DNA from 3 places in the Streptomyces sp. NPDC004658 genome. Region 2 is predicted to be linked to each of the others. Evidence: riboswitches for the same ligand, from Rfam matches in the RefSeq annotation. Region 2 holds a riboswitch; each other region holds the start of a gene.
What was found. A riboswitch is a leader RNA that binds a small molecule or an ion and turns the genes downstream of it on or off. The one in region 2 is predicted to bind thiamine pyrophosphate.

Region 1: linked by a shared signal. The riboswitch ahead of ABZV94_RS07010 (thiamine ABC transporter substrate-binding protein) and the one ahead of thiC (phosphomethylpyrimidine synthase ThiC) in region 2 are both predicted to bind thiamine pyrophosphate.
Region 3: linked by a shared signal. The riboswitch ahead of thiO (glycine oxidase ThiO) and the one ahead of thiC (phosphomethylpyrimidine synthase ThiC) in region 2 are both predicted to bind thiamine pyrophosphate.

What each region holds. Positions count from the first base shown of each region.
Region 1 covers NZ_JBEXKG010000011.1:23,872-34,156, forward strand. Annotated here, with positions in the region: gene pyrH (UMP kinase) at 128-886, shown strand; gene frr (ribosome recycling factor) at 1,063-1,620, shown strand; gene ABZV94_RS06980 (phosphatidate cytidylyltransferase) at 1,620-2,765, shown strand; gene ABZV94_RS06985 (cytochrome P450) at 3,023-4,333, shown strand; gene ABZV94_RS06990 (hypothetical protein) at 4,374-4,565, shown strand; gene ABZV94_RS06995 (SMI1/KNR4 family protein) at 4,651-5,133, opposite strand; gene ABZV94_RS07000 (hypothetical protein) at 5,095-5,226, shown strand; gene rlmN (23S rRNA (adenine(2503)-C(2))-methyltransferase RlmN) at 5,999-7,105, shown strand; TPP riboswitch at 7,129-7,237, shown strand; gene ABZV94_RS07010 (thiamine ABC transporter substrate-binding protein) at 7,319-8,428, shown strand; gene ABZV94_RS07015 (iron ABC transporter permease) at 8,476-10,077, shown strand; gene ABZV94_RS07020 (ABC transporter ATP-binding protein) at 10,078-10,285, shown strand, end outside.
Region 2 covers NZ_JBEXKG010000001.1:38,005-48,289, reverse strand. Annotated here, with positions in the region: gene ABZV94_RS00210 (IclR family transcriptional regulator C-terminal domain-containing protein) at 112-1,065, shown strand; gene ABZV94_RS00205 (SsgA family sporulation/cell division regulator) at 1,165-1,602, shown strand; gene ABZV94_RS00200 (YibE/F family protein) at 1,805-3,229, opposite strand; TPP riboswitch at 3,301-3,478, shown strand; gene thiC (phosphomethylpyrimidine synthase ThiC) at 3,471-5,255, shown strand; gene ABZV94_RS00190 (hypothetical protein) at 5,373-6,236, opposite strand; gene ABZV94_RS00185 (metallophosphoesterase) at 6,418-7,497, opposite strand; gene ABZV94_RS00180 (LacI family DNA-binding transcriptional regulator) at 7,810-8,922, opposite strand; gene hisC (histidinol-phosphate transaminase) at 9,377-10,285, shown strand, end outside.
Region 3 covers NZ_JBEXKG010000050.1:9,555-19,839, forward strand. Annotated here, with positions in the region: gene ABZV94_RS19130 (hypothetical protein) at 1-432, opposite strand, end outside; gene metF (methylenetetrahydrofolate reductase [NAD(P)H]) at 489-1,412, opposite strand; gene thiE (thiamine phosphate synthase) at 1,509-2,159, opposite strand; gene ABZV94_RS19145 (Rv2175c family DNA-binding protein) at 2,260-2,625, opposite strand; gene ABZV94_RS19150 (FAD-dependent oxidoreductase) at 2,722-3,951, opposite strand; gene ABZV94_RS19155 (hypothetical protein) at 3,984-4,334, opposite strand; TPP riboswitch at 4,388-4,499, shown strand; gene thiO (glycine oxidase ThiO) at 4,497-5,708, shown strand; gene thiS (sulfur carrier protein ThiS) at 5,705-5,917, shown strand; gene ABZV94_RS19170 (thiazole synthase) at 5,921-6,715, shown strand; gene pknB (Stk1 family PASTA domain-containing Ser/Thr kinase) at 6,834-8,801, shown strand; gene ABZV94_RS19180 (deoxyribonuclease IV) at 8,859-9,749, shown strand; gene ABZV94_RS19185 (DUF4396 domain-containing protein) at 9,824-10,285, shown strand, end outside.

The DNA of each region.
Region 1 (10,285 bases), on a different contig from region 2:
CACCCCGGCGTGCGGCGGACGGCAGCAGATCTGACGAGGAGGCCATTGCCGCGCATGGGAGCGAAAAGCAACCCCATCGGCAATGGCCTTCTTCGTATGTGCAACACGTGAAAGAGTTGGGATCCCCATGACCACCAAGGCCCAGAAGAGCGACGACGGCAAAGTACGCGGCCGGTTTCTGCTGAAGCTGTCCGGAGAGGCCTTCTCCGGTGGCGGGGGCCTGGGCGTCGACCCGGACGTGGTGCACAAGATCGCCCGCGAGATCGCGGCCGTCGTGCGCGACGGCGCCCAGATCGCGGTCGTCATCGGCGGCGGCAACTTCTTCCGCGGCGCCGAACTCCAGCAGCGCGGCATGGACCGCGCCCGCTCCGACTACATGGGCATGCTCGGCACCGTGATGAACTGCCTCGCCCTCCAGGACTTCCTGGAGAAGGAGGGCATCCAGTCCCGCGTGCAGACCGCCATCACCATGGGCCAGGTCGCCGAGCCGTACATCCCGCTGCGCGCCGTGCGCCACCTGGAGAAGGGACGCGTGGTCATCTTCGGCGCCGGTATGGGCATGCCGTACTTCTCCACCGACACCACCGCCGCCCAGCGCGCCCTGGAGATCGACGCCGAGGCGCTGCTCATGGGCAAGAACGGCGTGGACGGGGTGTACGACTCCGACCCCAAGACCAACCCCGACGCCGTCAAGTTCGACGCCCTCGGCTACGGCGAGGTCATCACCCGCGACCTCAAGGTCGCCGACGCCACCGCCATCACGCTGTGCCGCGACAACAAGCTCCCGATCCTCGTCTTCGAGCTTCTCGCGGAGGGCAATATCGCCCGCGCCGTCAAGGGTGAGAAGATCGGCACGCTGGTGGGTGACCAGGACAGCCGGGACTGACCCGGGATCAACCCGGCCGGTGACGTACGGCCCTGTGAGGGGGCCGGACCCTGGCCGGGGGATGGACAATGTCCTGCCGGTCGGGAACCGTGCAGGAAGAAGACGCGACGCAGCCGGCCGCCGACCGACTTCAGGAACCGCAGCCGGGCCTTACTCAAGACACGCAGGAGCAAGTGGTGATCGAAGAGACCCTCCTCGAAGCCGAGGAGAAGATGGAGAAGGCCGTCGTGGTCGCCAAGGAGGACTTCGCCGCGATCCGCACCGGCCGTGCGCACCCGGCGATGTTCAACAAGATCGTGGCCGACTACTACGGTGCCCCGACGCCGATCAACCAGCTGGCCTCGTTCTCCGTGCCGGAGCCGCGCATGGCGGTCGTGACCCCGTTCGACAAGAGCGCGCTGCGCAACATCGAGCAGGCCATCCGCGACTCCGACCTGGGCGTCAACCCCAGCAACGACGGCAACATCATCCGGGTGGTGTTCCCCGAGCTGACCGAGGAGCGCCGCCGCGAGTACATCAAGGTCGCCAAGGGCAAGGGCGAGGACGCGAAGGTGTCCATCCGCTCGGTGCGCCGCAAGGCCAAGGACGCCATCGACAAGCTGATCAAGGACGGCGAGGTCGGCGAGGACGAGGGCCGTCGTGCGGAGAAGGAGCTCGACGACACCACGGCGAAGTACGTCGCCCAGGTGGACGAGCTCCTCAAGCACAAGGAAGCGGAGCTGCTCGAAGTCTGATGAGCGACTCTTCCTGGGGGGCGCCGCCATCGGCGGGCCAGGCCGGGTACTGGGGGCCCACCGGGGGCGGGCCCGCCCAGCCTGTCCCGGGGGCCGGCCCGGCGGGTCCCGCGTACGATGCGCCTGAGGCGCAGCAGACTCGCCCCATGCCCATCGTGCCGGACGCCCCCGCGTATGGCGGAGGAGACCAGGACGACGACCGGGGGGCCGCTCGGCTGAGCGGCCCCTTGTTCCGAGACGAGACGTTCCAGGCCCGGGAACTCCCGGCCGAGACCCAGAACCCGGAGCCCATGCCCGACGTCCCGCAGCCGGCGCCAGCGCCGCAGAAGAAGAGCGCGGGCCGTGACCTCGGCGCGGCCATAGGCGTCGGCGTCGGGCTCGGTGTGGTGATCGTCGCGTCCCTGTTCATCGTCAAGGCCGTGTTCGTCGGCGTGATCGCGGTCGCCGTCGTCGTCGGTCTGTGGGAGCTGACCAGCAGGCTCCAGGAGCGCAAGGGCATCAAGGCGCCGCTGGTGCCGCTCGCGGTCGGCGGCGCGGCGATGGTCGTCGCCGGCTACGTGCGCGGTGCCGAGGGCGCGTGGATCGCCATGGCGCTGACGGCGCTGGCCGCGCTGGTCTGGCGGATGACGGAGCCACCGGAGAACTACCTCAGGGACGTCACGGCCGGCCTCTTCGCCGCGTTCTACGTGCCCTTCCTGGCCACCTTCGTCGCGCTGATGCTCACCGCCGACGACGGTTCCTGGCGGGTGCTCACCTTCCTGATCCTGACGGTCGTCAGCGACACCGGCGCCTACGCGGTCGGCTGGCGCTTCGGCAAGCACAAGCTCGCGCCGCGCATCAGCCCCGGCAAGACCCGCGAGGGGCTGGTGGGCGCGGTGCTGTTCGCGATGGCCGCCGGCGCGCTGTGCATGCAGTTCCTGATCGACGACGGCCGCTGGTGGCAGGGTCTGCTGCTGGGCCTCGCGGTCGCGGCCAGCGCCACGCTGGGCGACCTCGGCGAATCCATGATCAAGCGGGACCTGGGCATCAAGGACATGGGCACCTTGCTTCCCGGGCACGGCGGCATCATGGACCGGCTCGACTCGCTGCTGCCCACGGCTCCGGTGGTGTGGCTGCTGATGGTGATCTTCGTCGGCTCCGCGTGACCGGTACGGCTCTTCGGCCTCCGTCCTGAAACAGGGCGGGGGCCGTCGTCGTACCCCTGGTGTCGTACGGAGGCCGGTGTCGTACGGAGGCCGGTGTCGTACGGAGGCCGGTGTCGTACGGCGGGTGGTGTCGTACTCGGGCACCCCCGGCACCCGGATGCCGCAGCACGAATCGGCGGCCGGTGTCGGCGCGCGGCAGACTTCCTCAGAGGACGGCCGTTCCACCGCCGCCCGGCGACGCAGCAGGGAGTGAGCCGATGCCCCTCGACCCGACGCCCGCCACCGCCGGCCCCGCCTCCGCCGATCAGGCCCCCATCGACCCGGCCCCCACCTCCGCCGACCCCGGTCCCGGCCCCGCCGCCGCCCCGCCATCCCCGCCCGTCCGGTTCTGGCCCGTCGAGGATCTGCCCGGACTCGTCCCCGACCCGTTCCTGGACGTGCTGTCGCGCGAGGAGCCGGTCACCCGGATCAAGCTGCCGTACGGCGAGGGGTGCGCGTGGCTGGTCACGCGGTACGAGGACGTCCGGTTCGTCACCTCCGACCCGCGGTTCTCCCGGGAACGGGTCGTCGGCCGCGCCGTCACCACCATGCGCCCGGCGCCGGTGGCCTCGCAGACGGCGGGCCTGCAGTACATCGACCCGCCCCGGCACACCCGCTTGCGCCGGGTCGTCGCCCGCGCGTTCACCGGGCGGAGCATGCGGCGGCTGCGGCCGCTCGCGGAACGCAGGGCAGCCGACCTGCTCGACGGGATGGCACGCGCCGGCGCCCCGGCCGACCTCATGGAACACCTGCACGGACCCTTTCCGATCGCCGTGCTCCGCGACTTCCTCGGTGTGGAGGAGAAGGACTGGCACCGCTGGGCCACGACGGGCGAAGCCCTGCTGTCCGCGGGCGCCGAGTCGGAGGAGCGGGCCAGGGAAGCGGCCCGGACCACCCGGGCCCGGATCACCGAACTGCTCGAAAGACGCCGGGAGGAACCCCGCGACGATCTGGCCGGCGTGCTGGCGCGCGCCGCCGCGGCCGGGGAGATCACCGACGACGAGGCGGTCTCCCTCGCCATCGCCGTCCAGGTCAGCGGCGGCCACGCGGTCCGCAACAACAGCGGTTCGATGATGTACGCGCTGCTCACCCACCCCGGACACCTGGACCGGCTGCGCCGCGAGCCCGAGCTTCTGCCGCGGGCCGTGGAGGAACTCTTCCGCTACGTCCCGCACCGCAACGGCGTCGGCATCCCACGCGTCGCCACGGAGGACGTGCGGGTCGGCGGCCGGCTGATCCGGGCCGGTGACGTCGTCTACAACGCCTACCTCGCCGCCAACCGCGACCCCGCGGTCTTCCCCGACCCGGACACCCTGGACTTCGACCGCGTCAACCTCGCCCACGTGGCCTTCGGGTACGGCCCGCACCACTGCCTGGCCGCCGTCATGGCCCGCATGGAGGCCGAGGTCATGATCGACGCCGTCCTGACCCGCTTCCCCGGCATCCGGCTGGCCGTGCCACCCGAGGAGGTCGAGTTCCAACGGCAGGGCCTGATCCGCGGGCCGAGGACCCTGCCCGTGACGTGGTGACACGTTCCATGGCAAGGTACGCGGGAACACAGGGGGGAACATGATCTATCCACTGCTCGGCGTCCTGGCCCTCGCCATCGGCGGCTGCGTGTGCGTGGTCTGGGCGGAGCGCGGCGGCCCGCGCTGGGTCCGCGTCGTCGCGGCGCTCACCCGCGGCGCGGGCGAACTGCTGAGCACCGCCCAGAAGAGCGGCCGGCGCCGGGGCGGCAGCGGGGACACCGACGGCGACTAGAACGGTCACCTCACCGTGCCGTCGGAGCGGCAACGGGTCCGTGAACGTGCCGCGCTCGGCGATCGGCGTCGGGAGGCCGGCCACGTCACTCGGCGTCGAACCAGGGCTTGTTGGCGGCCCAGTGCTTGACCCACCCGGCGAATCCCGGCTCAGCCGTGGTGAATCCGAACTCGGCTCCGAACGGGGTGGCGCCTTCCCCGGTGATCAACCAGACGTGTCCACGATGCGCGCCGGTGACGACGAGGTGCCAGTACATGCCGCACCCGTCCGATCCGAGGACGATCGACCCGTGATCGAAGACCCGGCCCATGACCAGGTCGGTCTCCTCGGACGGCTCCGAGTCGTCCTCTTCCCACAGCCACTGCGAGGTGAGGGGGAAGGGCCGGCTCAGGTCACGTACGGGCCGGTCGTCCCCCCAGTCATCGGGCAGCTCGGCCAGGCCCAGCAACCCGTAGTCCGGCGGCCCGGAGGGCGAACCGTCGGTGATCTCGGCGACGAAGGTGCGGTACGGCTCCGGCAGAACCATGCCGTGCTCCGCTTCGAACGCGCGCACCGCTTCCCAGCCCAGCGCGGACCGAGCGCCATCGTCGACAGCGAAAGCCGCACGAAGCGCCGCGAGGTCATCAGGGTTCGCCTGTTCAAGATCCATGCGGCCCATTGATACCAGTCAGCGGTGACAGAACTCCCGGCTCGCGTCATGGCCGGATCGCTCCCTTGTGTGCCCTTCGTGTACGTGTCACACAGTTGAAAGGCGGGTGATCGGGCGAAGGGGGCGCTGCATGTCCATGCCGGGGGGCGATCCGGCAGCACCGTCGGACTGGGCGGTCGAGCGGTTCGGGCGGCATGCCGGCGCGCTCGCCGCCGCGGTTCCAGTGCAACTGGCCAAGGCGCATGCCAAGGCTCACGCGGCGCACATGGCGGCGGGGCTGAAGAAGCGGAGTCCCTACGGTGTCGCCCTCGCCGGAGCGGTGCGTGAGGGGCTGGCGGACGCGGCACGGGAGCTGGGGGAGTCCGTGCGGGACGTACGGGGATACGAGTACGCCGTGATCAACGAGCACGCGCTCTTCCCTTTCCGGTACGCGGACAAGCCGCGGCCCCTGGATCGTGCGCGGTTGCCCGCCAACGCATCCCCCACCCGGCGGCGGCTTTTCCGGGCCCACGGGCCGCAGACTCCGGACGGGCTGTTCGAGGTCGACGCCGGCCTGGCGACGGAGGAGTACCTGGGACTGCACGAGGCGTTCGAGGAACTGGGGGCCTCCACGAGACTCGTCTGCGTGTGCCGGGTGCTCGGCCGCTCGACGGGCTCTGGGGCGGCCGGGCCGTCCCTGGGCCGTCCGAGGCCGCTCAGCGGCGACAGGTGGCGACCACTGACGACAGTCGCAGCGAACGGCACCCGCAGCCCACCCAAGTCGATCTGCGACACTGGAACCACCATGCCCAAGCCCGGAGAACTCACTTTCGTCGCGCCGCGCGGAGCCAAGAAGCCGCCGCGGCATCTCGCCGACCTCACGCCTGCCGAGCGCAAGGACGCCGTGGCCGGGATCGGTGAGAAGCCGTTCCGTGCCAAGCAGCTCTCGCAGCACTACTTCGCGCGGTACGCGCACGAGCCGGAGCAGTGGACCGACATCCCCGCCGGTTCCCGCGCCAAGCTCCAGGAAGCGCTGTTCCCGGAGCTGATGACCGTCGTCCGGCATCTGTCCACCGACCAGGGGACCACGCGCAAGACGCTCTGGCGGCTGTTCGACGGGACGCTGGTCGAGTCCGTGCTCATGCGGTACCCGGACCGGGTCACCATGTGCATCAGCTCGCAGGCAGGGTGCGGTATGAACTGCCCGTTCTGCGCGACCGGGCAGGCGGGGCTGGACCGGAACCTGTCCACCGCGGAGATCGTCCACCAGATCGTGGACGGCATGCGGGCCCTGCGGGACGGCGAGGTGCCCGGCGGGCCCGCGCGGCTGTCCAACATCGTCTTCATGGGGATGGGTGAGCCGCTCGCCAACTACAAGCGGGTCGTCGGTGCCATCCGGGCGCTCACCGACCCGACGCCGGACGGGCTCGGTCTCTCGCAGCGCGGGATCACCGTCTCCACCGTCGGACTCGTGCCGGCCATCCACCGGTTCGCGGACGAGGGTCTCAAGTGCCGGCTCGCGATCTCCCTGCACGCCCCCGACGACGAGCTGCGCGACACCCTCGTCCCCGTGAACACGCGGTGGAAGGTGCGCGAGGTGCTGGACGCCGGGTTCGAGTACACCGAGAAGTCCGGGCGCCGGCTGTCCATCGAGTACGCGCTCATCCGCGACATCAACGACCAGGCGTGGCGGGGGGACAGGCTCGGGCGGCTGCTGAAGGGCAAGCCCGTGCACGTCAACCTCATCCCGCTGAACCCGACGCCGGGGTCGAAGTGGACCGCGTCGCGCCCGGAGGACGAGAAGGCGTTCGTGGAGGCCATCGCCGCCCACGGCGTGCCCGTCACCGTCCGGGACACCCGTGGACAGGAGATCGACGGAGCCTGTGGTCAGCTCGCCGCCACCGAGCGGTAATCTGACCCCGTCCACATATCTTCATATTCCGACAGGGGAGCGCCACAGCGCTGAGAGTGCGGCGGACAGGGCCGCAGACCCTCTGAACCTCGCCCAGGTCATTCTGGGTAGGAAGTTCGGTCATCACTCAAGCTGTTGCGCCCTGCCCGGGTCTCCCCAGCGGAGCCCGGGCAGGGCCGCGTCTCTTCCTGGCCAACCCCAGGAGGACATCCAGTGCACAACAAGACCTTCGTGGCCGTGGCGGTCGGGCTCGGCCTGATCGGGCTGTCCGCGTGCGGTGCGTCGGACGGGGGGTCGTCCTCGGACTCCAGGACCGTCACCCTCGTCAGCCACGACTCGTGGGCCGTGTCCAAGAAGGTGCAGCGGGACTTCGAGAAGCAGTCGGGGTACAAGCTGCGGGTCCTCAACGACGGCGACGCCGGGCAGGCCGTCAACAAGGCGATCCTGACGAAGGACAACCCGCAGGGCGACGTGTTCTTCGGCGTCGACAACACCCTGCTCTCCCGCGCCCTCGACAACGGGCTGTTCCAGCCGTACACGGCCAAGGGCCTCGACAAGGTCGCGGCCCCCTACCAGCTGGACCGGGCCAAGCACCGGGTCACGCCCGTCGACTACGGCGACATCTGCGTCAACTACGACAAGGCCTGGTTCAGCAAGCACAGGCTGGCCCCGCCGCAGACCTTCGCCGACCTGGCCAAGCCGCAGTACAAGAACCTCCTCGTCACCGAGAACGCGGCCACCTCCTCTCCCGGCCTCGGCTTCCTGCTGGGCAGCGCCGCGCGGTTCGGGGATGGGGGTACCTCCCGCTCGAGCGGAGCCGAGAGTGGGGGAGGGTGGCAGGACTACTGGAAGAAGCTCAAGGCCAACGGCGTCAAGGTGGTCGACGGCTGGGAGCAGGCCTACTCCCAGGAGTTCTCCGGCTCCACCGGGGGGAAGAAGGCGGGCGGTGACCGGCCGCTCGTGGTGTCGTACGCCTCCTCGCCGCCCGCCGAGGTGATCTACGCCAAGAAGCGGCCCGCCACCGCCCCGACCGGCGTGGCCACCGGCACCTGCTTCCGGCAGATCGAGTTCGCGGGGCTGCTCAGCAACGCGAAGAACCCCGAGGGGGCCAAGGCGTTCATCGACTTCCTGGTCTCCAAGGAGTTCCAGGAGGACATGCCGCTCAACATGTTCGTCTACCCGGTCGTGAAGGGGGCCGCCGTCCCCGCCGACTTCACGAAGTACGGGCCGGCCGCCAAGGACCCCGAGACCATGGCCCCCGACAAGATCGCCGCCAACCGCGACCAGTGGGTCAAGTCGTGGACGTCACTCGTACTGAAGTGACCGCCCGCGCGAGGGACAGGCGCGGGAGCGCGGCGCGGCTCGGCCTCATGGCCCTGCCCGTCGCGTTCTTCGCGCTGTTCTTCGCCTGGCCCGTGGCCGCGATCGTCGCGCGCGGGCTCAGGATGGACGGCGCCTGGCACCTGGGGCGGATCGCGGACGTCGTCGCCCAGCCGGACATCCGGCACGTGCTGTGGTTCACCACCTGGCAGGCGCTCGCCTCCACCGCGCTCACCCTGCTGCTCGCCCTGCCCGCCGGCTACGTCTTCGCCCGCCTCGACTTCCCGGGCAAGCAGGTGCTGCGGGCCGTCGTCACCGTCCCGTTCGTGCTGCCGACCGTCGTCGCGGGCAGCGCCTTCCTGGCACTGGTCGGCCGGGGCGGACTGCTGGACGAGCTGTGGGGGGTACGGCTGGACACCACGGTGTGGGCGATCCTGCTGGCCCATGTCTTCTTCAACTTCGCGGTCGTCGTCCGGACCGTCGGCGGGCTGTGGGCGCAGCTCGACCCCCGGCAGGAGGAGGCCGCGCGGATGCTGGGCGCCTCCCCGCTGACGGCCTGGCGGAAGGTCACCCTGCCGGCGCTCGCGCCCGCCGTGGCCGCCGCCGCCCTGATGGTGTTCCTGTTCACCTTCACCTCCTTCGGCGTGGTGCAGATCCTCGGCGGCCCGACCTTCTCCACCCTCGAAGTGGAGATCTACCGGCAGACCTCCGAGGTCTTCGACCTGTCCACGGCCGCCGTCCTCACGCTGGTCCAGTTCGCGGCGGTCGGCGCGGTCCTCGCCGTGCACGCCTGGACGGTGCGGCGCCGGGAGACCGCGCTGCGGCTCGTGGACCCGGGGGCGACCGCGCGGCGCCCGCGTGGGGCCGGGCAGTGGGCCCTGCTCGCCTCGGTGCTCGCCACCGTCGCGCTGCTGCTCGTCCTGCCGCTCGCCGTTCTGGTCAGCCGCTCCCTGGACGCGCCCGGCCTCGGCTACTACCGGGCGCTGACCCGCGCGGACGGCGGTACGTTCCTGGTGGCGCCCGTGCACGCGGTGTGGACCTCGCTCCAGTACGCGGTCGCGGCCACCGGCATCGCCGTGGTGATCGGCGGTCTCGCCGCCGCCGCGCTGGCCCGGCGGGACGCGGGACGGCTGGTGCGGGGCTTCGACGCCCTGCTCATGCTGCCGCTCGGCGTCTCCGCCGTGACCGTCGGCTTCGGCTTCCTGATCGCGCTCGACGAGCCGCCGCTCGATCTGCGCCAGTCCTGGCTCCTGGTGCCGCTCGCCCAGGCGCTGGTCGGCGCCCCGTTCGTCGTACGGACCATGCTGCCCGTGCTGCGCGCGGTGGACGTCCGGCTCAGGGAGGCGGCGGCGGTGCTCGGCGCCTCGCCCTGGCGGGTGTGGCGGGAGGTGGATCTGCCGCTGGTGCGGCGGGCGTTGCTGGTCGCGGCCGGGTTCGCGTTCGCCGTGTCGCTCGGCGAGTTCGGGGCCACCGTGTTCATCGCCCGCCCCGACAACCCCACGCTCCCGGTCGCCGTGGCCCGGCTGCTCAGCCGCCCCGGCGACCTCAACTACGGCCAGGCGATGGCCCTGTCGACGATTCTGATGGTGGTGTGCGCCGCCGCGCTGCTGCTCCTGGAGCGGCTGCGGACCGACCGGACGGGGGAGTTCTAGATGCTGCTGAGCCTGGATGCCGCGACCGTGCGCTTCGGCGGGCGGGCCGTGCTCGACGCCGTCGGGCTCGATGTCGCCGAGCACGAGGTGGTGTGCGTCCTCGGCCCCAGCGGCAGCGGCAAGTCGACCCTGCTGCGGGCCGTGGCCGGACTCCAGCCCCTGTCCGGCGGACGGGTCCTGCTCGACGGCCGGGACCAGGCGGGCGTCC
Region 2 (10,285 bases):
GGCGGCGGTTAAAGTCCGGAACTCCCCACGGGGTCCGGCCCCGTGGGCGGCGCAGACCCCCCTCCGTGCTCTTCCTCGCACGGGCTGCCCCTCGCGCTCCGGGAGTGACCCTTGGCCACGGTTGACACCGCACCGGCGGAACCCCACGCACCCCCCGCCCCACCGCGCTCCTGCGCGCCCCCCGTCCAACGACCGGTGCCCCTGGCCGTCCCGGACCAGCCACAGGCGGCGGACATCCCCGGACCTCCGCGTGCCGCGGACCGCTGCGGACCACCGCCCTCCGCCGGCCGGCCGGGATCACCGGCCGCCCCCACTCCCACCTCCACGCTCATCGGCTCCGTCCAGCGCGCCATGCGCCTGCTGGAGACCGTCGCCGCGCACGCCTACGGTGCCACCGCCAAGCAACTCGCCCGTGAGACCGGGCTCGCGCTGCCCACGGCGTACCACCTGCTGCGCACCCTGGTCCACGAGGGCTATCTGCGCCGGGAGAAGGGGCTGTTCTTCCTCGGCGACGCGGTGGAGCGACTGGCCTGCAGTGGAGCGCAGCAGAAACGTCGCAGCACGGTGGCGGACACGCTCGCGCACTGGCGGGATTCCATCGGTGTGCCGGTGTACTACGCGATGTACCGGGACGGGGAGATCGAGGTCATGTGCGTCTCCGACTCCCGCCAGACGCCCGCGGTGGAGGAGTGGGCGGACTTCCGCGAGACCGGCCACGCGCACGCGATCGGACAGTGCCTGCTCTCCCAGCTGGACGAGGACGCCCGGCGCGACCACCTCGCCCGGTACCCCGTACGGCCCCTCACGCCGTACACCGTGCGGGACAACGACGCGCTGCTGCGGCGTCTGACCCGGATGCGGCGCATGGAACCGGTGGTGGAACGCCAGGAGTACGCGGTGGGCACCGTCTGCGCGGCGGTCCCGATCACGGTGGGCACCACCGCGGCCACCATGGCCATCTCCCTGCCCCTTCAGCAGGCCGACCGGCTGATGCCCGCGGCACAGCGGCTGCAGGCGGAGATCGGGCGGCATCTGGGATCGCTCACTCTCTCTATCAGTATGTGAAAACTTACTCCTTGTGATCTCCCGTGTACTTTCAGCAAGATTTGACCACGGTCAGAGGGATCAATCCCGGCCAGTCGATGTCATATGACGGGATAGGCGATGCGCGAGTCCGTACAGGCAGAAGTCATGATGAGCTTTCTCGTGTCGGAGGAGCTCTCCTTCCGCATCCCGGTGGAGTTGCGCTACGAGACCTGTGATCCGTATGCCGTACGCCTCACCTTCCATCTGCCCGGCGATGCGCCCGTGACCTGGGCATTCGGCCGGGAGTTGCTGATCGACGGGGTCGGCCGCCCGTGCGGGGAGGGGGACGTGCACATCGCCCCCGTCGACACCGAGGTGCTGGGTGAGGTGCTGATCCGGCTTCAGGTCGGCGGCGACCAGGCCCTGTTCCGTTCGTCGGCGCCGCCGCTCGTGGCCTTCCTGGATCGTACGGACAAGCTCGTGCCGCTCGGCCAGGAGGGCGCGCTCGCCGATTTCGACGCTCACCTCGACGAGGCCCTGGACCGCATCCTGGCCGAGGAACAGAGCGCCGGCTGAAGCGTCACTGCCCGGGTAGGCGGGCGATCCGCCGTGCCGCGTGGGACTGTGCAGGAACGCTTCTGCGGCGGGGGTCCGCTCCGGCGGGCCCGCCCCTGCACGGTGGCCCTCTGCGCGGTGACCTCCCCTGCGCGGTGGTCTCCCCCTGAGCAGCGGACCCTCCGACTAGGGACAAAGCGCTTCCGGCACCCCTTCCCCCGCGTCACCGCTTCCGGCGTCGGCCCCGTCCGCCGCGTGCCGGTGTGCGCTGTGCCCCCACGGGCGCGGTGGCAGCGGGGCCGGGCCGGTCGGCCGACACGACGAGCGCGGCCAGCGCGGTGGTGACCGGCACCGAGGCGACCAGACCGATCGAGCCCACCAGCGTGCGCACGATCTCCTCGGCCACCAGCTCGCTGTTGGCCACGGTGCCGACGCTGCTCTGCGCGATCGAGAACAGCAGAAGGAGCGGCAGTGCGGCACCGGCGTAGGCGAGCACGAGGGTGTTGACCACGGATGCGATGTGGTCGCGGCCGATGCGGATGCCCGCCCGGTACAGTCCCCGCCAGCCCATCGACGGGTTGGCCTCGTGCAGCTCCCAGACGGCCGAGGTCTGCGTCACCGTCACGTCGTCCAGGACGCCGAGCGAGCCGATGATGACGCCGGCCAGCAGCAGACCGCTCATGTCGATCGACGGATACAGGCCGTGGATCAGGCCGGTGCTGTCGTCCGTGTTGCCGGTCAGGGCGGCCCAGCCGATGAACAGCGAGCCGAGCACGCCGATCAGGCAGAGTGAGATCAGCGTGCCGAGCACCGCCACCGACGTACGCGCCGACAGACCGTGGCACATGTACAGGGCGATCAGCATGATGGCGCTCGAACCGACCACGGCCACCAGCAGCGGGTTCGCACCCTCCAGGATCGCCGGCAGGATGAACAGCGTCAGGACCAGGAAGCTCACGGCCAGGGCGACCAGCGCCATGACGCCGCGGAGCCGGCCCACCACCACGACGGCGACCGCGAAGATCCCCGCGAGCAGTGCCATGGGGAACTTCCGGTTCACATCGGTCACCGAGTACTGCAGATCCTTGGGGGCGGAGGGCTCGTAGGCGACCACGACCTTCTCGCCCTGGTCCAGCTGTCGTGACTGGTCCGGCTGCACGACCTCGGTGAAGGTACGGCCCTTGTCCTTGCCGGTGTCGACCCGGATGGTGGCCTTCTTGCACCGTTCGTTGGCCTTCGCCTCCGCCGACGCGCCCTGCGCGGTGGAGGTGGCGCCGGTCGGGCTGCTGCCGGACGCGTTCACCGACTTGCAGCTGACCTCGACGACCCGGGTGACCGTCGCCTGCTGGGTCTGCCGGTCGAAGCCGACGCCGGTGCGTTTATGGGAGGGGGCCTGCCCGGGCCAGAGCACCACGAGGCCGACCAGGACCGCAGCGGTGAAGGGGACCAGGATCGCCGCGATGACCTTGCGCAGGTGCTGGGAGACGGGCGCCGCGGGGCCGTGACTGTGACTGTGGCCGTGCGAGTGGCTGTTGCCGTCCGAGTGATCGTGGCTGTGTGGACGGTGGCCGTGTCCGTCGCCCTGTTCCGGGTCGTCCCGGCGGGGCGGCTCGGGCGGCTGGTAGGGGTACTGCTCGATCCTGGTCACCGCCCGATCATCGCAAGAACGGTGGGGGCCCACTGTTCACCGCGCCACACATGACGCTAGCGTGGAGGCACCTTTGCACACGCGGGAGCTCGGAGCACCGGGCTGAGAGGGCGCTGACCTCCGTACACGCGATGTTTCACGTGGAACAAGAGGTGTTCCACAGGAAATGTCGGCAGACGGAAACCGCTGCGTCGACCGCTGAACCTGTTACCGGGTAATGCCGGCGTAGGGAGTAGGTCTCATGGCCAACAAGGACACACGCACGCCTGCCTCCATCCAGGACGAGAAGTCCCAGGAGGCCGGGAAGTCCATCGGCTGGCACAAGGCGTACGTCGAGGGCTCACGCCCCGATCTGCGCGTGCCGGTCCGTCAGGTGCACCTCACCAACGGGCAGTCGGTCACGCTGTACGACACGTCGGGCCCGTACACCGATCCACTCGTCGACACGGACGTCCGCCGCGGTCTGCCGCCACTGCGGGAGAACTGGATCATCGCGCGCGGTGACACAGAGGAGTACGCGGGTCGGCCGGTCCGTCCCGAGGACGACGGGATCAAGCACACCTCGCCGCGCGGCGGGCTGCGGAACCTCGACGCGGTCTTCCCCGGACGCCCGCGTCAGCCGCGGCGGGGCCGCAACGGCCAGGCGGTGACGCAGCTGGCGTACGCCCGCCGGGGCGAGATCACGCCCGAGATGGAGTTCGTGGCCCTTCGGGAGAACGTGTCCCCTGAGGTGGTCCGCGAGGAGATCGCGGCGGGCCGGGCCGTGCTGCCGGCCAACGTCAACCACCCGGAGATCGAGCCGATGATCATCGGCAAGCGGTTCCTGGTGAAGGTGAACGCCAACATCGGCAACTCGGCGGTGACCTCCTCCATCGAGGAGGAGGTGGAGAAGATGACCTGGGCGACCCGCTGGGGCGCCGACACGGTCATGGACCTGTCCACCGGCCGCAACATCCACACCACCCGCGAGTGGGTCCTGCGCAACTCCCCCGTCCCCATCGGCACGGTGCCGCTCTACCAGGCCCTGGAGAAGGTCGACGGCAAGGCCGAGGAACTGACCTGGGAGATCTACAAGGACACCGTCATCGAGCAGGCCGAGCAGGGCGTGGACTACATGACGGTCCACGCGGGCGTCCGGCTGCCGTACGTCCCGCTCACCGCCAACCGCAAGACCGGCATCGTCTCCCGCGGCGGTTCGATCATGGCCGCGTGGTGCCTGGCGCACCACAAGGAGTCGTTCCTGTACGAGAACTTCGAGGAACTGTGCGAGATCCTCGCCGCCTACGACGTCACGTACTCGCTGGGCGACGGCCTGCGGCCGGGCTCCATCGCGGACGCCAACGACGAGGCACAGTTCGCGGAGTTGAGGACGCTCGGGGAACTCAACAGGATCGCCAGGCGTTTCAACGTACAGACCATGATCGAGGGCCCGGGGCACGTCCCGATGCACAAGATCAAGGAGAACATCGACCTTCAGCAGGAGATCTGCGATGAAGCTCCGTTCTATACGCTCGGCCCGCTGACCACGGACGTCGCGCCGGCGTACGACCACATCACCTCCGGCATCGGCGCCGCGATGATCGCCTGGTGGGGCACGGCGATGCTCTGCTACGTCACGCCCAAGGAGCACCTGGGCCTGCCCAACCGGGACGACGTCAAGACCGGCGTCATCACCTACAAGATCGCCGCACACGCGGCGGACCTCGCCAAGGGGCATCCCGGAGCGCAGGAGTGGGACGACGCCCTGTCCGACGCTCGCTTCGAGTTCCGGTGGGAGGACCAGTTCAACCTCGCGCTGGACCCGGACACGGCTCGGGAGTTCCACGACGAGACGCTGCCTGCGGAGCCCGCCAAGACGGCGCACTTCTGCTCCATGTGCGGCCCGAAGTTCTGCAGCATGAAGATCTCGCAGGACATCCGGCGTGAGCACGGCGGCAGCCGGGCCGAGATCGAGGAGGGCATGGCCCAGAAGTCGAAGGAGTTCGCGGCGGCCGGCAACCGGGTGTACCTGCCGATCGCCGACTGAACGACGCATGCGGAACTCGTCGCGCCGGCCGGTCCGATGGCGGCCGGCTGGTGCGACGGGCGCCGTGGGGTGCGCGGCCGGCCGGGGTGACGGCGGCGGACCGGTGGGCCGCTCGGGTCACTCGGGCCGGTGTTCCGGGCCGCCGAAGTCCGGGCTCGTGTAGTCGGGGCTGGTGAAGCTCGGGCGGCCGGTCCCGGTGCCGTCCTCGGGGCTGGTGAAGCCGGGGCGGTCGTAGCCGAGGCGCGGGATGCGGCCGGTCGGTGCGGGCGGGGTCGGCGGATGCGCCGCGGGCGGGCCGGGCTCGCTGAGTGCCTCCCGGAGGAAGGGCAGGATGCCGCGCTCCAGCAAGGCGTCCCGCCAGGCCTCCTTGGCCCTGGCCAGTTCCTCGTGGGCCGCGTCCCGTGCCCGGTCGTCCGCCGGGGTGCTGTTGCGCAGGGCGGTGAGCAGCAGTCCGACCGCGGCGACGAGGATCGCCGCCGCGGTGATGGCACCGAACACCCAGCCGGCGGTGAGCATGGTCCGGGCGAAGGCCTGGCCGGGGTCGAGCATCTTCAGGATGTAGCCGACGAGCAGGAAGATCACCGCGGCGGTTCCGGAGAGGACGGGAGCCAGGACGGCGATGACCGCGATGGCGCCCGCGCCGGCGCTCTCGGCGGCTTCGCCGAGGGTGGTGGCGAGGCCCGTGGCGGTCGCCCCAGGGTCCGCTTCCTCGGAGTCGCCGACGGCCGGCGGACCGGACAGCGCCGGGTGGCGCAGTGCGTCGCGCAGCTTGACGTAGTGCTGGTACTCGGCCGCCGCGGCTGCCGTGATCAGGGCGGAGGCGTTGAGCGCCATGGTGCGCAGTTGTTCGGAGTTGAGCCGCTGTCCGACGGCGGCCAGTTCCGGTCGGTGCGGTGCGGAGCGCAGCGCCTCATCGAGGAGCCGCTCGAATTCCTGGCGGTCCTCGCTCTGCAGGTGCTGCGGAACGCTGTTCATGTGCATCCCCCGATGCTCCGTAGGGCTTGGGGCTCGCACGCCGGCGAGCCGTCGGGCAGAAACGGAGGGGAGCCTGCTACGGATAAGCCGATGGTAGAGCCGTGACGGCGCGCGGTGACAGGGGATTGCCGGAATTTGCGGTCCGGCCTGCGCGTACGCGGCTGGGGGAGGTCCGCCCGACGAACGGTCAGTTGTCCAGGGGCAGTTGCTGGACCAGCAGCTTTCCGGCCATGGTCACTCCGCCGTCCATGGCGATGGCCAGTCCGTCGGCGTAGACGTGCGGTCCCTCGACGACCGGGCGGGTGCTCTCCTCGCCGTCCTCGGAGCCGACCTGGCCGAGGAGATAGGGAATGGGGCTGTGCCCGTGAACGACCCGGGTGCCGCCGTACGTATCGAGGAGGGAGCGCACGGCGTCGGCGCCGCCCTCGTCGCGGAAGGAGAAGCGCTTGGTGAACTTGCGGAACAGGTCCCAGACCTCGTCGGCGTCGTTGCGGGTCAGAGCCTCGCGGACGGTGTCGTTGACCGCTTCGATGGAGTCGCCGTAGTCGAGGTAGGCGGTGGTGTCGGAGTGGAGGAGCAGATAGCCGTCGACCTCCTCGACGGCGTCGAGGCGGGCCATCCACTGCAGGTGGTGGTCCTGGAGGCGGTCCATGTCGGTCTTCTGGCCGCCGTTGAGCAGCCAGGCCGCCTGGAAGGTGGCGGTGCCCGCGCCGGAGTTGACCGGGGTGTCGCCGAACCGTTTGGCGCCGAGGAGCAGCAGCTCGTGGTTGCCCATGAGGGCCTTGCAGTAGCCGCCGGCGGCCGCCGCCTCGGCGGACAGCCGCATGACCAGGTCGATGACGCCGATGCCGTCCGGGCCGCGGTCGGTGAAGTCGCCGAGGAACCACAGCCGGGCGGTGCCGGCGCACCACTGGCCGGAGGCGTCGATCAGGCCCTGCTCCTGAAGGGCCGCCACCAGCTCGTCCAGGTAGCCGTGGACGTCACCGACGACGTAGAGCGGGCCGGGCCCGGTCGCGGGCTGCGGGGCCGGGGCGGCGGGGGCGGGCTCGACGGGGACCTGGAGGGTGTCGCCGCGGTTGATGACGGGCAGGTCGCGCTGGGTGGGGGTGTAGCCGTCGGGGTACGCCTCGTCGGTGGGCGGCACCACGTCGCCGGGGTGGACGTGCTGGACGTACGGACCGGTCTCGTGGACGTACGCGGGTACCCGGAAGTCGCGCAGCGTCGCCGTCCGCTCCGCCTCGGGTCCCTGACCGGCCCCCTGAGTCATCAGACCCCTCCACCATCGCGCCGCATCTGCACCGCTTCGGACTGCCTGGTCGCAGCGGTCCGCGGTGTCGTGGGCCCATCATAGGAATGCGCGTCGCGCCGTGTGATGACCCAGGGGTGGTGAATCGGAACAAGACTCCAGTTCACCGCGGCTTTCGCCCCGTTTGGGCAGATGTTCGGCCTGCTGGCGGCCGGACGATTCCTCGGTCCGGCGGGTTCGCCCCGCCCGGACCGTGCCGGCCGGTCCTCCGCACCGGCCGGTCACCTCTTCCGCACCGGCCGGGCCCCACGCGGGCCGGTGCGGCGGGTGGTGCTACTTCTCGTCCGGTGTCCGCGGCGGGCTGACCGTCGTGCGCGGGGACCGCCGCTGGGAGGAGGTGCGCACGATCAGTTCGGTCGGTATCACCTGCTCGACCGGCTGGTCCGACTCGACGCCCTCGATGGCGTCGATGAGGAGCTGGACGACGGCGGTGCCGATGCGGCGCGGCTTCAGGGACAGGGTGGTGATGGGCGGCTCGGTGCTGGCGTACACGGTGGACTCGCTGCAGCACACCAGCAGCAGGTCGTCGGGGACGCGCAGGCCGTAGCGGCGGGCGGCGGCGAGCAGGTCGGTGCCGTTGGGGTCGAACAGCCCGTACACCGCGTCGGGCCGGTCGGGGCGGGCGAGCAGCCGGTCGGCGGCGACGGCACCCGCGCACGGGTCGTGCGCGGGGTAGGCCTCGTAGACCGGGTCCTGGCCGACCCGTTCGCACCAGCGCAGGTACGCGGTGGTCGACAGGTGGGTGTACGTGTCCGTCGTGGTGCCCGTGAGCAGGCCGATGCGGCGGGCGCCGGCGGCGGCGAGGTGGTCGAGGATGCCGAGTACGGCCGCCTCGTGGTCGTTGTCGACCCAGGCGGTGACGGGGAGCGCGCCGGCCGGGCGGCCGTCCGAGACGACCGGCAGGCCCTGCCGGACCAGCTCGCTGACGACCGGGTCCTGGTCGGAGGGGTCGATGACGACCGTGCCGTCCAGGGCGACGTTGGACCAGACGTCGTGGCGGGAGGTCGCGGGCAGGATGACCAGGGCGTAGCCGCGGGCGAGCGCGGCCGAGGTCGCGGCCCGGGCCATCTCGGCGAAGTAGGCGAACTCGGTGAAGGTGAAAGGTTCATCCCCGTACGTCGTCACGGTCAGGCCGATCAGACCCGACTTGCCGGTACGGAGGGTGCGGGCGGCGGCCGACGGCCGGTACCCCAGCCGGTCGGCGACCTCACGGACATGGCGCCGGGTGGCATCCGGGAGCCGGCCCTTGCCGTTGAGGGCGTCGGACACGGTCGTGATGGAGACCCCGGCGGCGGCGGCGACGTCTCTGATGCCCGCCCGGCCCGGCCGGCTGCCTCGACGTGAGGTTTCCGCGCGGCTCACCTGGTGCTTCCCTGCTGCTGTCATGGCGAGCCGATAGTAGGGCTCATGCGGTGGGGTAGTGCGGACGCATATGCACGCGTTGACAGGCACGTTTCTGCATGGTCATTGGAGGTCAACTTCCTTGGAACCCAAGGTTGTTGACCGATCCAATAGTAAGACGTGACTTGTCGACGCGGATGGACCTACCAAGTCCCCGATGTCTCGAAGAGGTCTCAACTCACCTTCACGGGGGACGCGCGCCACGGCGCAAGCTACCGGCGCATAGATATATGTACGGCGCGCCCCCCGAAACGTACGCCTTCGTACGGGGATGCCCTGGATGCCGGTGGAAGACGTGAGCTTGGCAACCTCCCGGCGGCGACGGCCGCACTGCCGGCCCTCCCGCACCTGTTCGCAGCGGCGCCGAATCCTCTTAAGGTGAGGAGTATTGGATGCCGGCGGTGTCGACGGGCCGCCGGTGGTCGCGAGGAGGACTGCGGTGAGCGAGACGAGCCCGAAGCTGCGCGCCGAGCTGGAGGGTATCCCCACCTACAAGCCGGGGAAGCCGGCCGCGGCCGGCGGTCCGGTCGCCTACAAGCTGTCCTCCAACGAGAACCCGTACCCGCCGTTGCCCGGCGTGCTGGAGAGCGTGACGGCGGCGGCCTGCGACTTCAACCGCTACCCGGACATGGCCTGCACCGGGCTGATGAACGAGCTGTCCGACCGCTTCGGTGTGCCGCTCTCCGACCTGGCCACCGGCACCGGTTCGGTCGGCGTCGCCCAGCAACTGATCCAGGCCACCAGCGGCCCCGGTGACGAGGTGATCTACGCCTGGCGGTCGTTCGAGGCGTACCCGATCATCACGCAGATCAGCGGCGCACGCTCGGTGCAGGTGCCGCTGACGCCGGGCGATGTGCACGACCTGGACGCGATGGCGGACGCGATCACCGACCGGACCCGGCTGATCTTCGTCTGCAACCCCAACAACCCGACCGGCACGGTGGTGCGGCGGGCCGAACTGGAGCGGTTCCTCGACCGGGTGCCCGCTGATGTGCTGGTGGTGCTGGACGAGGCCTACCGGGAGTTCATCCGCGACCCCGAGGTGCCCGACGGTGTCGAGCTGTACCGGAAGCGGCCCAACGTCTGCGTCCTGCGGACGTTCTCCAAGGCCTACGGGCTCGCCGGGCTGCGCGTCGGTTTCGCGATCGCCCACGAGCCGGTGGCGGCGGCGCTGCGCAAGACGGCGGTGCCGTTCGGGGTGAGTCAGCTGGCTCAGGAGGCTGCGATCGCTTCGCTGCGGGCCGAGGACGAACTGCTGGGCCGGGTGGGTTCGCTGGTGTGCGAGCGCACGCGTGTGGTCGACGCGCTACGGGCCCAGGGCTGGACGGTGCCGGAGACGCAGGCCAAC
Region 3 (10,285 bases), on a different contig from region 2:
GTCGTCGTCGTAGCCGCCGTGCGTCTCGCCGTGGCCGTAGGAGCCGGGGCCGCCGGCGTGCTCGGGGTCGCGGTCGTCGGCGTCCTGGCCGAACTCGGCGTCGGGGCCCTGCGGCTGCGGCTCGTGCCGGTCCGCCCGGCCGCGGCGCCGCTTGCTGCCGCCCGCCGCCTCGGGGCCGGGCCGCTTGACCGCCCAGCCGGAGGCGAAGCCGCGGCGGAACGACAGCGTGACGTAGGTCTGGCCGACCGCGAAGGCGATCGCGCCCAGCCCGATCACGACGACGGACGGCATCAGCACGCCCACCACGACGCCGAGGAAGCCGCCGAAGGCGAGGAGGCGCCAGCGCAGCCGCGCCTTGTACTGCAGCAGCACCTCGCCCAGCAACCACAGCGCGACGCCGCCGAACGCGATGTAGAGGACCGTCCAGCCCATGTACGCCCCTCTCCCAGTGACCGCTACGCAGTGTGTCGTATCGCGGTGCGGCCGGTCTAGGCCTGCGGGGGGTGGTGCAGGCCCAGGTTCTCGTAGATTTCCAGGGTCGCCGTGGAGTTGTTGAGCGTGATGAAGTGCAGTCCGGGCACTCCCTCGGCCAGCAGCCGCGCGCAGAACTCCGTGGCGAACTCGATACCGATGGAGCGTACCGCCGCCGGATCGTACTTCGCTGTGAGGATCCGCTCTTTCAGGGCGTCCGGGACATGGGCGTTGCTGAGCTTCGGCAACCGTTCCAGCATCTTCACGCTGGTGACCGGCAGGACTTCCGGGATGACCGGGGTGTCGCAGCCCGCGGTCGCCACGCGGTCGCGCAGGCGCAGATACGACTCCGGCTGGAAGAACATCTGTGTGATGGCGTAGTCGGCGCCCGCACGGCACTTGTCCACGAAGTGGGCGACGTCGGTGTCCCAGTCCGAGGAGCGCGGGTGCATCTCCGGGAACGCGGCGACGCCCACGCAGAAGTCGCCGGATTCCTTGATGAGCCGGACGAGTTCGGCCGCGTAGGTCAGGCCTCGGGGGTGCGGCACCCACTCGCCCATCGGGTCGCCGGGCGGGTCGCCGCGCACGGCGAGCATGTTGCGGATGCCCGCGTCCGCGTACTGGCCGATGATGTTGCGCAGTTCGGCGATGGAGTGGTCGACCGCGGTGAGGTGGGCGACCGGGGTCAGGGTGGTGTCCGCGACGATCTGCTGGGTCTCCTTGACCGTGCCCGCGCGGGTGGAACCGCCGGCGCCGTAGGTCACGGAGACGAAGTCGGGGGCGACCGCCTCGACCCGCCGGAGCGCGCTCCACAGGTTCCGCTCGCCCTTCGGGGTCTTCGGCGCCGAGAACTCGAACGAGTACGTCGTCTTGCCGGTGGCGAGGATGTCGCGCACGGTGCGTGCGCGATCAGTCCTGGTGGATGCAGTTCCGAGGGCCATACCGGCAGGTTAGCCAGGGGTGGGCGGTCCCCCAACCGGATGCCGGGAATTTGCCCGATTTGCCGCTCTCCTGTCCAGCACGTGGACAGAAAGGCTCTAGTGAGCGTCGCGGAGCCGCTTCGCGAACTCCGCCGCCGCCGCGCCCGGGTCGTCCGCCTCGGTGATCGCGCGGACCACGACCACCCGGCGGGCACCCGCGTCCAGCACCTGGTCCAGGTTGCCGAGGTCGATGCCGCCGATGGCGAACCACGGGCGGTCGGTGCCGAGGGCCGCCGCGTAGCGGACGAGGCCGAGGCCGGGGGCGTGGCGGCCGGGCTTGGTGGGGGTGGGCCAGCAGGGGCCGGTGCAGAAGTAGTCCACGCCCTCCTGGACGGCGGCAGCGGCGGCCTCCGCCTCGGCGTGCGTGGACCGGCCGATCAGCACCCGGTCGCCGAGGATCGCCCGGGCCGCGGGCACCGGAAGGTCGCCCTGGCCGAGGTGGAGCACGTCGGCGCGGGCGGCGTGGGCGACGTCGGCCCGGTCGTTGACCGCGAGCAGCTTGCCGTGCCGGGCGCACGCGTCGGCGAAGACCTCCAGGTGCTCCAGCTCCTCGGCGGCCTCCATGCCCTTGTCCCGCAGCTGCACGATGTCGACACCGCCGGCCAGGACCGCGTCCAGGAACCCGGGAAGGTCGCCCTGGCGCTTGCGGGCGTCCGTGCAGAGGTACAGGCGGGCGTCGGCGAGCGCGGCGCGGGCGGTGTCGGACATGCGTGGGTCCCCCCGTGGTCGGTGTCCCTGGCGGTGGCGTGCGGTGCGCGGTGGCGCACGGGCGTCCGGCCCGCACGCCACCTGCCTGTTGCGGTTCGGCTCAGACGGCGAGCGCCTGGGCGCGGCGCTTCACCTCCGTGCCGCGATTCTCGCTCAGGGCCTGCGCGGGGGTGCCGGGCAGGGTCGGGTCGGGGGTGAAGAGCCACTCGATCATCTCTTCGACCGTGAAGCCGTCGTCCCGCAGGAGCGTCAGGGTCCCGGACAGGCCCTTGACGACCTTGTCCCCGTCGATGAAGGCGGCGGGGACGTGCAGCGCCCTGTTCTCACCACGGCGTACGGCGATGAGCTGGCCCTCCTTGACCAGCTGCCGGACACGCGTCACCTCGACACCGAGCATGTCGGCGATGTCGGGCAGGGTGAGCCAGGCGGGGACGAGAGCATCGATCTTTGCGTCAATCTCGGTCACGCTTCCTAGCCTGCCATCCCCCACCGACAGTCGGAAGCCAGGCAGGTCCAGGTGGGAGGATGTGCCGGGCCGTGCAGGTCCCGGCGGGAGGATGTGCTACGCCGTGGCGTTCTTCAGCGGCCGCGCCGGGTCGGTCAGGGCTTGCGGATCCATCTGCCGGCCGGCCTCGATGAGGCGGCGGCCCTGGGCCAGGTCGCGGGGGCGGCCGACGGCCAGGAGGGCCACCAGGCGGTTCTCGCGGAGCCAGCAGACCGTCCAGGACGGCCCTGCCGGGTCGCCGCGCCAGAGCAGGCGGTCCGCCGCGGTGTGATGGCCGGCGTACTGGACGAACCGGCCGAACTGCTCGGACCAGAAGTACGGCACCGGGTCGTAGACCGCGGGGGTCTCGCCGAGGATGTTCGCGGCGACCGTGCGCGGCCCCTGGAGGGCGTTGTCCCAGTGGTGGACGAGGAGCCGCTCGCCGTAGCGCGCCGACGGGAAGGAGGCGCAGTCGCCGACGGCGTACACGTCGGGCGCGGAGGTGCACAGGCGGTCGTCGGTGAGGACCTCGCCGTGCGCCCCCAGCTCGATGCCGGAGCCGGCCAGCCAGCCGGTGGCGGGGCGGGCGCCGATGCCGACGACGACGGCGCCCGCGGGCAGCCGGGTGCCGTCGGCGAGCACCACCTCGCCGGGTTCGACGCGCTCCACGCGCGCGTGGGTGCGCAGCTCCACGCCCGCCTCGGCGTACCAGGCGGCCATGGGTGCGGCGACCTCGGCGGGCAGGGCGCCGGCGAGCGGATGGCCGGCCGCCTCCACGACGGTCACCGCGCAGCCGGCCTCCCGGGCGGCGGTCGCGAACTCGGCGCCGATCCAGCCGGCGCCCACGACGACGATGTCGTGCTGCCGGGCGAGCACGGGGCGCAGCCGTTCGGCGTCGTCCAGGGTGCGCAGCAGGTGCACGCCGGGCACGCCCTCGGTGCCGGGCAGCCGGACCGGTTCGGCACCGGTGGCGACGACCAGGACGTCGTACGGCACGGGCCCCGTCTCGGTGTCCAGCTCGTGTTCGGCGGGGCGCGCGCCGTACACCTCGCAGCCGAGCCGCAGCTCGACCCCGAGGGACTCGAAGTCGACCTCGAAGGCGGAGCCCTCGGCCTTGCCGAGCAGGACCGCCTTCGACAGCGGCGGCCGGTCGTACGGCTGGTGCGGTTCGGCGCCGATGATGGTCACGTCGCCCCGGAAGCCCTGCTCCCGCAGGGCGACCGCGGTCTGCACCCCGGCCATGCCCGCGCCGACGACGACCACGCGCCGCTCCGGTGCCGTGCCCTCTTGCGCTGTCTGCTCGCTCACCCGATCACCATAGACAATTGACGATCCGTCAGTCAGGGGGCGTGCTCGGTGACCTGCTCGACCACGCTCGTGCCGGAGCCGGCCCGGGACTCCCACTCCCAGGTCTCGTCCAGGCGTACCCGCCCGTCGGGCAGCTCGGCGACCGTGGACACGCAGTGCCCCGAGGAGGTCGTCCCGTCGGTCTTGAGCTGCACGTACCGGAAGTCCAGCCGGTCGCCCTCGCGGGTGCCGACCAGATGGCCGCGCACGATATCGCCGCCCGCGTACTCGGCCCAGATCTCGCCGTCCTTCTCGTGGTACGCGAACCGCGTGCGGGTACCCACCTGACCTGGGGCTTGGTCCGCCACGGGGGCGAGGATCAGTCCGTCGAGCGATCGGGCCATGGAACGGGGCTCCCTTACGGGTGAGGAGGGCGGCGGGCTAGGGTTGCCACCGTACAAGCACTCGCGGGAGCCCGGACGCACCGGGCTGAGAGGGAGGCTGGCGGCCTCCGACCGTACGAACCTGATCCGGGTCATGCCGGCGAAGGGAGGGGCTGGACGCCCATGTCGTCACGTACGTCCGACGTCCTCGTCATCGGGGGCGGGATCATCGGCCTGGTCACGGCCTGGCGCGCGGCGCAGCGCGGGCTCGCCACGGTTGTCGTGGACCCCGAACCCGGCGGCGGGGCCGCGCGGGTTGCGGCCGGGATGCTGGCCGCGGTCACCGAACTGCACTACGGCGAGGAGACCCTGCTCGCCCTGAACCTGGAATCGGCCCGCCGCTACCCGGCCTTCGCGGCCGAGCTGACCGAACTGACCGGCCGTGACCTCGGCTACCGCCGCTGCGGCACCCTCGCCGTCGCCCTGGACGCCGACGACCGTGCCCACCTGCGCGAACTGCACGCGCTCCAGCAGCGCTCGGGCCTCGACTCGGAGTGGCTGTCGGGGCGGGAGTGCCGGCGCCTGGAACCGATGCTGGCGCCCGGGGTGCGGGGCGGGCTGCGGGTCGACGGCGACCACCAGATCGACCCGCGCCGGCTGGCGGCGGCCCTGGTGGACGCGTGCGAGCGGGCCGGTGTGGTGTTCCACCGCGCGTGGGCGCAGCGGCTGGACGTGGTGCGGGAGCGGGCCGCCGGGGTCACCACGGCGGACGGCACCGCGCTGCGCGCGGACCGGGTGGTGCTCGCGGCCGGCAGCCTGAGCGGACGCCTCGCGGGCGTGCCGGACGAGCTGCTGCCTCCGGTGCGGCCGGTGAAGGGACAGGTGCTGCGGCTGACCGTGCCGCGCCGCTACGCGCCGTTCCTGAGCCGGACCGTGCGGGCCGTGGTGCGGGGCGGCCAGGTGTACCTGGTGCCCCGGGAGAACGGCGAACTGGTCGTCGGTGCCACCAGCGAGGAGCTGGGCTGGGACACGACCGTCACGGCCGGGGGCGTGTACGAGCTGCTGCGCGACGCGCACGAGCTGGTGCCCGGCATCACCGAGCTGCCGCTCACCGAGACCCGGGCCGGGCTGCGCCCCGGCTCCCCCGACAACGCGCCGCTGCTCGGCCCGTCCGGGCTGGCCGGGCTGCTGCTGGCCACCGGGCACCACCGCAACGGCGTGCTGCTCACCCCGGTCACCGGGGACGTACTGGCGCACGCCCTGGTCACCGGTGAGCTTCCCGAGGAGGCCCGCCCGTTCACGCCGCGGCGCTTCGGCGCGCCGGGGGAGAACGCGGCGCCCGGCGAGGACACCGCATCCGAGGAGACGATGGAAGAGCTGGAGCAGCCCGCATGAACGGCCCGGTCATGATTTCCGTCAACGGGGAGCGCCGGGAGATCGCCCCGGGCACCGCCCTCGACACCCTCGTCCGGACCCTCACCGCCGCCCCGCGCGGGGTGGCCGCCGCCGTCAACGAGACCGTCGTCCCGCGCGCGCAGTGGGCGACGACCGCCCTCGCCGACGGCGACCGGGTCGAAGTCCTCACCGCCGTGCAGGGAGGCTGAGCCATGGCCGACGATCCCCTGGTCCTCGGTGACCTGACCTTCTCCTCCCGGCTGATCATGGGCACGGGAGGGGCGCCCAGCCTGGACGTGCTGGAGCGGGCGCTGGTCGCCTCCGGTACGGAACTGACCACGGTCGCGATGCGCCGGGTGGACCCCTCCGTGCACGGGTCGGTGCTGTCGGTGCTGGAGAGGCTCGGCATCCGGGTGCTGCCGAACACGGCCGGCTGCTTCACCGCGGGCGAGGCCGTGCTGACCGCCCGGCTGGCCCGGGAGGCGCTGGGCACGGACCTGGTGAAGCTGGAGGTCATCGCCGACGAGCGGACGCTGCTGCCGGATCCCGTGGAGCTGCTGGAGGCGGCGGAGACACTGGTCGACGACGGGTTCACGGTGCTGCCGTACACGAACGACGATCCGGTGCTCGCGCGGAAGCTGGAGGACGTGGGGTGCGCCGCCGTCATGCCGCTGGGCTCGCCGATCGGGTCCGGTCTGGGGATTCGCAACCCCCACAACTTCCAGCTGATCGTGGAGCACGCGCGCGTGCCGGTGATCCTGGACGCGGGGGCCGGTACGGCGTCGGACGCGGCGCTGGCGATGGAGCTGGGGTGCGCGGGCGTGATGCTCGCCTCCGCGGTGACCCGGGCCCAGGAGCCGGAACTGATGGCGACCGCCATGAAGCTGGCGGTGGAGGGGGGCCGGCTGGCCCGGCTGGCCGGGCGGATTCCCCGGCGGTACCTCGCCGAGGCGTCGTCCCCCGTGGAGGGGGTGGCCCGGCTGGATCCCGAGCGGCCGGCGTTCTAGGGCCCGTCCGCCGTCGGCGTCCGCGAGGTCGTGAGTGCGTCACAGGTCGGCTGCAGTGCTGGTGGGAAAGCGGTCTCGGCGGGGGAAGCGTCGGTGCGCCCTCGTAGACTCCCCTCTCGTGGATACGACCCTTCAGGACCCCCTCGTCGGGCAGGTGCTCGACGGCCGGTACCGCGTCGACGCGCGGATCGCGGCCGGCGGGATGGCCACGGTCTACCGGGCCCTGGACACCCGCCTGGACCGCGTGCTCGCGCTGAAGGTGATGCACCCGGCGCTCGCGGCCGACGGCGCGTTCGTCGAGCGGTTCATCCGGGAGGCCAAGTCCGTCGCCCGGCTGGACCACCCCAACGTGGTGCAGGTCTTCGACCAGGGGACCGACGGGTCGTACGTCTACCTGGCGATGGAGTACATCGCCGGCTGCACCCTGCGGGACGTGCTGCGCGAGCGGGGCGCGGTGCAGCCGCGGGCCGCGCTGGACATCCTGGAGCCGGTGCTCGCCGCGCTCGGTGCCGCGCACCGGGCCGGGTTCGTGCACCGGGACATGAAGCCCGAGAACGTGCTGATAGGCGACGACGGCCGGGTGAAGGTCGCCGACTTCGGGCTGGTGCGCTCCGTGGACACGGTGACCAGCACGACCGGTGCGGTGCTCGGGACCGTCTCCTATCTCGCGCCTGAGCAGATCGAGCAGGGCACCACCGACCCGCGCGTCGACGTGTACGCGTGCGGTGTGGTCCTGTACGAGATGCTGACGGGCGCCAAGCCGCACTCCGGGGACTCCCCGGCCCAGGTGCTCTACCAGCACCTGCACGAGGACGTGCCGCCGCCGTCGGCACGCGTGCCCGGCCTGCCGTACCAGCTGGACGAGCTGGTCGCGTCGGCCACCGCGCGCACCCCGGACATCCGGCCGCACGACGCCGTGGCCCTGCTCGCCCAGGTGCGTGAGGCCCGCCTGTCGCTGACCGACGAGCAGCTGGACGCGCTGCCGCCGCAGGCGCTGACCGCGGAGCACGACAACGCCGAGGACCGCACGAGCGTGATCCCGCGCGCGCTGACCTCCCCCACGCTCGGCTTCGCTCGCGCGGGGGGACCCCCGTCCCGTCCACTGCCCGTCGACGAGGACACGGACGCCCCGGTGGACGGCATCGACCGCACCGCCCGGTTCCCGAGCCCGCCGGTGCCGCCCCGCCGGGGCCCGGCGCGGCCCTCGCGCACCGTCCTGGCGGTGATCGCGGCCGTGCTGGTGGTGTTCGGCGTGGGCGCCGGGGTCTGGTACATCAACTCGGGCCAGTTCACCAAGGTGCCGCCGCTGCTGGCGAAGACGGAGGCGCAGGCCAGGGAGCGGCTGAAGGCGGCCGGGCTGGACGTCGGGCAGGTCAGGCGCGCGTACAGCGACACGGTCGAGCGCGGCACGGTGATCGGCAGCGACCCGGCGCCCGGCGCGCGGATCCGGGACCACGACTCCGTGACGCTGACCGTGTCGCTGGGACCGGAGACGGTGAACGTGCCGAACGTGTCGGGGCAGTCGCTCGCGAAGGCGCGGGCGCGGCTGAAGGCGGACGACCTGGAGCCGGGCATGGTCACCCGCGCGTTCAGCGACGACGTCCCCAGGGGTTCGGTGATCGGTACGACACCCGAGGCGGGCACCGAGCGGCACGCGGGCTCGGCGATCGCGCTGATCGTCAGCAAGGGCAGCCCGATCGACGTGCCGGACGTCACCGGCGAGGACCTGGAGAGCGCGAAGCAGGACCTGACGGACGCCGGGCTGAAGGTGAAGGTGGCCGAGGAGCGGGTCAACTCCGAGTACGACGAGGGCGAGGTCGCCGCGCAGAGCCCGGGCGACGGTCGCCAGGCGGCCGAGGGCGACACGGTGACGCTGACCCTGTCCAAGGGTCCGGAGATGATCGAGGTCCCGGACGTGGTCGGCGACAGTGTGGACGACGCCCACCAGGCCCTGGAGGAGGCCGGCTTCAAGGTGAAGGAGGACCGCGGGCTGCTCGGGCTGTTCGGGGACACCGTCAAGAAGCAGTCGGTGGAGGGCGGCGACCAGGCGCCCAAGGGGTCGACGATCAAGATCACCATCCGGTGACCGGCCTCACCGGGGAGCGCGGTCCGGGCGCGGGGGCGGACATGACACCCTGAACGGGTGAGTCCCGTTCAGTCGTCCCCCGCCCGGAAGATCCCCCGCAACCCGGTCGGCGGCCATGTGCCCGTGGCCGGTGGCCTGCACTCCGTCGGGCTGTCGTACGCCCGTGACCTGAAGGCCGAGACCGTGCAGGTCTTCGTCGCCAATCCGCGCGGCTGGGCCACGCCCGCCGGGAACCCGCGCCAGGACGAGGCGTTCCGCGCGGCCTGCGCCGAGGAGTCGATCCCGGCGTACGTCCACGCGCCGTACCTGATCAACTTCGGCTCGCACACCGAGGCGACCGTGGAGCGGTCGGTGGAGTCGCTGCGGCACTCGCTGCGGCGCGGGCGGGAGATCGGCGCGCTGGGTGTCGTGGTGCACACCGGCAGCGCCACCGGCGGGCGGCCCCGGGAGGTGGCGCTGCGGCAGGTGCGCGCGCACCTGCTGCCGCTGCTGGACGAGCTGACCCACGACGACGACCCGTTCCTGCTGCTGGAGTCGACCGCCGGGCAGGGCGCCTCGCTGTGCTCGCGGACCTGGGAGTTCGGGCCGTACTTCGAGGCGCTGGACGCGCATCCGAAGCTGGGCGTGTGCCTGGACACGTGCCACGTCTTCGCCGCCGGGCACGACCTGACCGGGCCGAGCGGCATGCATCGGACGCTGGACCTGCTGGTGGACACGGTCGGCCCGGGCCGGCTGAAGCTGATCCACGCCAACGACTCCAAGGATGTGGTGGGAGCCCACAAGGACCGGCACGAGAACATCGGCGCCGGCCACATCGGGGAGGACCCGTTCCGGGCGCTCATGACGCACCCCGCGACCGAGGGCGTACCGCTGATCATCGAGACGCCCGGCGGCAGGGAGGGGCACGCGGCGGACGTGGAGCGGCTGAAGAAACTCCGCGAGGACTGACCGTTGGGGAATACCCCCAGGGGGTATATGGTTCCTGTCGGGCGCAGGAGCCGTCATCCGACTTGGGGGCAGTCATGCAGCACGAGGCGCACGCAGCGCACGCACACCACCACGGGCACGCGGACGCGGACCACGGGCCGCACCACCACGCACCCGCCGCCACCTGGGCCATGGCCGCCCAGGCCACCCTGCACTGCCTCACCGGCTGCGCCGTCGGCGAGGTGCTCGGCATGGTCGTCGGCACGGCCTTCGGCTGGGGCAACCTGCCGACCATGGTGCTGGCGATCGCCCTGGCCTTCGTCTTCGGCTACTCGCTCACCCTGCGCGGGGTCCTGCGGGCCGGCGTCGACTTCCGTACGGCCTTCCGGGTGGCGCTGGCCGCGGACACCCTGTCCATCGCCGTGATGGAGCTGATGGACAACGGGGTGATCCTGGTCTGGCCGTCCGCGATGGACGCCACGCTGGGCGACGCGCGGTTCTGGATCTCGCTCGCGGTCTCGTTCGTGATCGCGTTCGCGGTGACCACCCCGGTCAAC